3 regions of the Mesorhizobium sp. J8 genome follow, and region 1 is predicted to be linked to each of the others. Evidence: predicted binding sites of a transcription regulator. Region 1 holds the regulator's gene; each other region holds the start of a gene.
What was found. Region 1 encodes PhoB, which activates phosphate uptake and scavenging genes when phosphate is short. Its sites were predicted from a motif close to TGTCATNNANCTGTCAT; they were not measured.
Positions count from the first base shown of each region.

Region 2: MJ8_RS00625 (PhoX family protein) is a predicted target of PhoB. The motif match lies at 741-757, and genes of this name have one in related genera.
Region 3: MJ8_RS04520 (ceramide glucosyltransferase) is a predicted target of PhoB. The motif match lies at 1,460-1,476, and genes of this name have one in related genera.

Region 1 is NZ_AP024109.1:6,164,482-6,166,681, reverse strand. Features, by position in the region: gene phoU (phosphate signaling complex protein PhoU) at 1-657, shown strand, start outside; gene phoB (phosphate regulon transcriptional regulator PhoB) at 674-1,363, shown strand; gene MJ8_RS29455 (ROK family protein) at 1,514-2,200, opposite strand, start outside.
Region 2 is NZ_AP024109.1:120,089-122,288, reverse strand. Features, by position in the region: gene MJ8_RS00635 (phosphatase PAP2 family protein) at 1-252, opposite strand, end outside; gene MJ8_RS00630 (hypothetical protein) at 270-608, opposite strand; gene MJ8_RS00625 (PhoX family protein) at 820-2,200, shown strand, end outside.
Region 3 is NZ_AP024109.1:953,654-955,853, reverse strand. Features, by position in the region: gene MJ8_RS04525 (O-succinylhomoserine sulfhydrylase) at 1-134, shown strand, start outside; gene MJ8_RS04520 (ceramide glucosyltransferase) at 161-1,303, opposite strand; gene apaG (Co2+/Mg2+ efflux protein ApaG) at 1,579-1,971, shown strand; gene MJ8_RS04510 (Hsp33 family molecular chaperone) at 2,146-2,200, opposite strand, start outside.

The DNA of each region.
Region 1 (2,200 bases):
CGGCTCATCAACGACATGGGCGACCTCGCCGCCTCGATGGTCGGCGCCTCGACCAGGGCGCTGCTCGAAAGCGACAACGCGCTGGCGCAGCGCGTCGTCTCCGACGACGCCATCATGGACGCGAGACAGCGCGAGCTTGACGACCGCGCCATCACGTTGATCGCCAAGCGCCAGCCGATGGCCGACGACCTGCGCAGCGTGGTGGGAGCGATCCGCATGGCGGGCGACCTCGAGCGCATCGGCGATCTCGCCAAGAACATCGCCAAGCGCGTCGGCTCGGTCGGCGTCAGCGCCGCGCCGCGGGACCTCACGCATTCGATCGATTCCATGGCGCAGATGGTGCTGATCCAGGTCCAGGGCGTGATCCAGGAATATACGGTGGGCGATGCCACGGCGCTGGCCAGACTGCGCAACGACGACGAGCGCATCGACGTCAAATACACGGCCGTCTTCCGCGAGCTGCTGACCTACATGATGGAGGATCCGCGCAACATCACCGCTTGCACGCATCTTCTGTTCTGCGCCAAGAACCTCGAGCGCATCGGCGACCATGTGACCAACATCGCCGAGAACGCCTATTATGTGCTGACCGGCACGCAATTGCCCGCCAACCGTCCGAAGCAGGACGAGACGGCAATGTCGGCTCCGGCTGCCTGACGAAAAGGTTACCCCGATGATCGCGCCACGCATCATGGTGGTGGAGGACGAGGAGCCGCTGGGGGTGCTGCTCCGCTACAATCTCGAATCCGAGGGCTACCAGGTGGAAGTGGTGACCCGCGGCGACGAGGCCGAAATCCGCCTTCAGGAAAACGTTCCCGACCTGCTCGTGCTCGACTGGATGGTGCCGGCGGTTTCCGGCATCGAGCTCTGCCGGCGTCTCAGGATGCGGCCCGAGACCGAGCGGCTGCCGATCATCATGCTGACCGCGCGAGGTGAAGAGAGCGATCGGGTTCGAGGTTTGTCCACCGGCGCCGACGACTATCTGGTCAAGCCGTTCTCGACGCCGGAGTTCATGGCGCGCGTCAAGGCTCTGCTGCGCCGCGCCAAGCCGGAGGTGCTGTCCAGCGTGCTCAAGGTCGGCGACATCGTGCTCGACCGCGAATCGCACCGCGTCTACCGCAAGAAGAGCGAGATCAGGCTCGGCCCGACCGAGTTCCGGCTGCTCGAATTCATGATGCGCCACCCCGGCCGCGTGTTCTCGCGCAGCCAGCTGCTCGACAATGTCTGGGGCGAGACGATCTATATCGACGAGCGCACGGTGGACGTCCATGTCGGGCGGCTGCGCAAGGCCGTCAACAACGGCCGCATGCCGGACGTCATACGCACCATCCGAGGCGCGGGCTATGCCATCCGCGAGGACTAGGGATATGCAGATATTCAGGTGAGGCCGGCCTGCGAATGGCAGCTTCCTGCGCTTCCGGTACTCACGTACCCAAAAGTACGCTCCGTTCCGGTTCTCGGAATCCACCATTCTCGACTCGGCCTGACCTGAATCTCAGCATATCCCTTGCGCCTATGCGACGTGCTTGCCCGCTCGCGCCTGCATGCCCGGCGCGAAGATTTCCTGGTCGACGAAGGTCAGCGCGCGCATGGCGCAGCCTTCGCGGATCAGCGGCAGCTCGTTCGGCTCGGTGTCGAAGGAGATCGATTCCGAATGCTGGCCGCCGGCGGTCTGGGCGATCGCCTTCCTCAGCGCCGGCTCGATCAGGTCGAAGGCGGCCGCGCTGACGCCGACCATCGCGACGGGCGCCGGGTCGATCAGCGCGAACAGGCTGCCAAGGCCGAAGCCCAGCGCTTCGCCGGCCCGGCGATAAGCCTCCCGCTCAGGGCCGTCCTGTTGCCGGGCCTTTGCGGCAAGCGCGCGCATGTCGGCGTCGCCGACGTCGGTCGGCGCGGCATCCTCGCTTATGCCCATGGCGCTGCGCCAGATCGCGTAATTGCCGGCATAGGCCTCGACGCAGCCGCGCCGGCCGCAGCGGCAAAGCGCGCCGCCGGGACGGTGGATCATGTGCCCGAACTCGCCGCCGGAGGAATGCGTGCCGGTGAACAACGCGCCCTTCAGCACCAGACCCATGCCGATACCATGCGACAAGAGGATGGCGATGAAGTCGTCGCGATAGCGGTCGGGATCGCGCCATTGCAGCGCCACCGCCATCATGTTGCAGTCGTTCTCCATGGTGGCGGGGATGCCGAATTCCGT
Region 2 (2,200 bases), 650 kb from region 1:
CAGCACGACGGTGCTGCCGAGCGCGGTGACGTCGCGCACCGCGCCTTCCAGCCAGGACGGGCCGATCGGACTATCCGGCTGCCCGGCATGCCGGAAGGCGAGCAGGATCTCCGTGTCGAAGGCGTGCGGGGTCGTGGCGCGCGCCACCTCCATGAGTTCCACTAGGCCCCATAGTCCGCCGGCAATCGCCAGCCCGGCCAGCAGCACCGGAAATTCCAGCTTGTTGAGGAGCGTGTTGGCGATCGATTTCATGCAAGGCTTTGATCCCGCTACAGCCGCTGCATATAGGGCCCGAGCGTGATCAGCGCGACGGCGGCGATCGCCAGCACCATGCCGGTCGCCTGGAGGGCATTGAGCCGTTCGCCGAAGAAAGCGAGCGCCACGGCGTTGACCGCGACGAGCTGGATCACCGCCGACAGGCTGAACGACACCGACATGCCGAATTCGCGCACCAGCCTCAGCATGACCAGATTGCCGGCCGTGTAGAGCGCCAGCGTCAAAAGCAGCTTGGCGAGGCTCGGCGCCAGCCCCCATTGCTTGGCCGCCATCGCCGCCAGCACGAACATCACGGTTGAAATGCCGAGCTGCGCCAATCCCCAGAAACTCACTTGCCGTCCCCTTTTTCAAGCGCCGTCGCCGCGCGGCCGCAGCCCTTGTTTCCGAAGCCGGCGAGGCCGTCAAGCCGATCCGGCACCGCCTTGACCAGCCGGCAAACAATTGTCCACGATCGATCACGGCCGTGTCACGAAAATGTGATCGGCGCGCTTTAGGGGTCGAAGGGTCAAAGCTCAAGCCACCTCAAGAAGCCAGAGGACCACCATGACCGTGACCCCTGAGACCCGTTTCCGCACCAGCCAGCTCGAGGACAATGACGGTCCGCCCGTCAACCCGACCGACAACCGCACCATGGGCGAGATCATCGCCGCGCGTTTCTCGCGCCGCGGCTTCCTCATGGGTTCGCTGGCCGTCTCTGCCATCGCCGCCACCGTCAGCCCGCTGGCGCTCGTCGCCGCCGACGAGGCGCGTGCTGACGAAGCCTCGGCGTTCAAGTTCGACGAACTCGAGGCCGGCATCGACGACAAGCACCATGTCGCGCCGGGCTACGATGCCGACGTGCTGTTGCGCTGGGGCGATCCGCTGTTTGCCGATTCGCCGGAGTTCGATCCGCTGAAGCAGTCGGCCGAGGCCCAGGCGAGGCAGTTCGGCTACAACAACGATTATGTCGGCTACATCCCGATCGACGGCTCGGCCGAGCACGGGCTCTTGGTCGTCAACCACGAATACACCAACCCGCATCTGATGTTCCCCGGCATCGTGTCGATCGTCGAGAAGGACGGCAAGAAGGTCGCCGAGGTAGCGCCGCTCTCGAAGGCGCAAGTCGATATCGAGATGGCCGCGCATGGCGGCACCATCGTCGAGATCCGCAAGCAGGATGGCAAGTGGCAGGTGGTGCGCGACGGGAAGCTGAACCGGCGCATCATGTCGACCACCGAGATGGCGCTGTCCGGTCCGGTCGCCGGCCACGACCGTGTCAAGACCAATGCCGACCCGTCCGGCACCAAGGTCATCGGCACGCTCAACAACTGCGCCGGCGGCGTCACGCCCTGGGGTACCTATGTGATGGCCGAGGAGAACATTCACGGCTATTTCTCGGGCGAATTGCCGGAGGGACATAAGGAAGCCGCCAATTACAAGCGCCTCGGCATCCCTGAAGGCGCCTATGAATGGGGCGCGCATTACGACCGCTTCAACCTCGCCAAGGAGCCGAACGAGCCCAATCGCTTCGGCTGGATCGTCGAGGTCGACGTCAACGATCCGACCTCGACCCCGAAGAAGCGCACCGCCATGGGCCGCTTCAAGCATGAGGGCGCCGAGTCGATCGTCGCCAAGGACGGCCGCGTCGTCTTCTATCTCGGCGACGACGAGCGCTTCGACTATGTCTATAAATTCGTCACCGCTGGTAAGTTCAATCCCAGTGATCTCGCGGCCAACATGAACCTGCTCGATGACGGCCCGCTTCATGTCGCCAAATTCGCCGAGGACGGTTCGGTCGAATGGATGCCGATCGTGTTCGGGCAAGGGCCGCTGACGGCAGAGAACGGCTTTGCCTCCCAGGCCGACGTGCTGATCGAGACGCGGCGTGCCGCCGACCTGCTCGGCGCCACCAAGATGGACCGGCCCGAAGACATCCAGCCCAATG
Region 3 (2,200 bases), 1.5 Mb from region 1:
CGCACAAGAACCTGAGCGACGAGGCGCGGGCCGAGCTCGGCATAGGACCGGGTACACTCCGGCTTTCCGTCGGCCTGGAAGACGCCGACGATCTGCTGGAGGACATCGAGCAGGCGCTGAAGGCGGCAAAATAAACCTGTAAACACCGCGGGCGATCGCTTCAGGCGATCTCCTCGAGCTCCGTCAACTCGCGGGTGCGGATGGTCATGGCGTTGCCGCGCCATTCGACAGCGCCGCCGAACCAGGCGCGCGCCCAGACGGCAGGCAGCATCGCATCGCGCACGATCATCGCGGTGACGCTGCGTGGCGACAGGTACCAGCCCTTGGCAGCGGCCAGCAGGCACTCCGGCAGATAGGCGATCGCCAGCGCGCACAAAGCCGTCGTGGGCAGGCTGACGCCTGCGCTTGCCGCAGCAACCAGCGCCAACAGCAGCGGCACCGCGGCGCCGGTCAGGATCTCGGGCGCGAAGAACAACGGGAACGTCACCCGGCGCAGTCGCGCCCAGCGCGTCTGCCGCGACCATATCTCGGCGAAGCTGCGCAGGCCCAGCGGCTGCTCGAAGGGCGAGGCGACAAGATGGACGCTAAGGCCAAGCCCATTGACCAGCTTGGTGGCCGCCGCATCTTCGGCGATCTCGGCGGCCAAAGCCTGGATGCCGCCGTTTGCATCCAGCATCGGCCTGTTCCAAAGCATGCTCTTGCCCTGGGCAAAGCCGAGGCCGAGCGCTTCGCCGGCATATTGCCAGCGCGCCTGCAGCGTGTTGAGGAAGGCGCATTCGACTTCAGCCCAAAAACCATCGGGCCGCGAGCCGATCGGCGTCGAGCAGACGAGGCCGGTATCCGGCCGCCAGGCCGCCATCAGGTGCTGCACATAGTCCTTCGGCATCAGCACGTTGGAATCGGCGAGGATCACCCAATCATATCGCGCCGCCTGCCAGCCCTTGACGCAGTTGTTGAGCTTGGGATTGGCGCTGACGCGGTCGTCGCCGATCAGCAGCCGCGCCGGAACGTTGGGGTGGCGCGCGATCGCCGCATCGATCAGCCTCACCACCGGGTCCTCGCCATGCGCGACGCAGAAGATCAGCTCATAACAGGGCCAATCGAGCGAGAAGGCGCGCTGAAGGGTCTCCTGCGTGAACGTCTCGACGCCGCGCGACGGAACGATGATCGAGACCGGCTGCGCGCCGGCGGGCGGCGCAATGACATGGCGCCGCTTCAGCCGCGACGAGGCGAGCAGGATGCTGGCGAGGTTGGAGAGAAGAAGGGCTGACGAAGCGAGGCCGGCTGCGATAGTCAGTTCCATCGAGATTTTGTCACTCTATCTCTTTGTTTTCACGCAATTCCGGACGGAAAACCGCTCATGCTTTTCCTGGAATTGCCCTTGGCCGCAGCCAGCCATTTCATCAGTTACAGAGCGCCCGAGTCGCCCGGCACGGTTTGTGCACACCAACATTGTCATGTGTCACTTAAATGACATTGTTTTTCGGCACGTGCGCTACAAGGCTGGCAGGATGGTCGACGCCGCGCCTCCAACAGCGAAGCGCGACGAATGTTCCGCGGCGGCAACCGGAGTGGCCCATGTATCGCGCAGTGACGCGCAACATCGAAGTGGTGGTCAGACCCTTCTATCTGGAGGATCGCTCCGATCCGTCCGAGAACCGGTATGTCTGGGGCTACCAGGTGACGATCGACAACCGCTCCGACGAGTTCGTGCAGCTTTTGTCGCGCTATTGGCACATCACCGACGGGCAGGGCCGGGTCGAGGAGGTCCGCGGCGCCGGCGTCGTCGGCGATCAGCCTGAACTCAATCCCGGCGACAGCTATCAATACACATCAGGCTGTCCGCTCTCGACGCCGTCGGGCATCATGGTCGGCCACTACACCATGCGCAACGGCCGCGGCGAGACGTTCGATATCGCCATACCGGCTTTCTCGCTCGACATGCCGGGGACGAAGCGGACGGTGAATTAACCTCCTTCTCCCCGTTTTACGGGGAGAAATGCCCGGCAGGGCAATGAGAGGGCGGCGCCGGCTTCCGAGAATTTCGTCAGGACGGGGCAAGGGTTCCAACCTCGCCTACGTTGGCGCCGCCCCTCATCCGCCCTTCGGGCACCTTCTCCCCGTGGAGGGGAGAAGGAAGGAGCGTTACTCCGCCCCGAACTCGGCCGGATCGAAGTCGTATTGCGTCGAGCAGAATTCG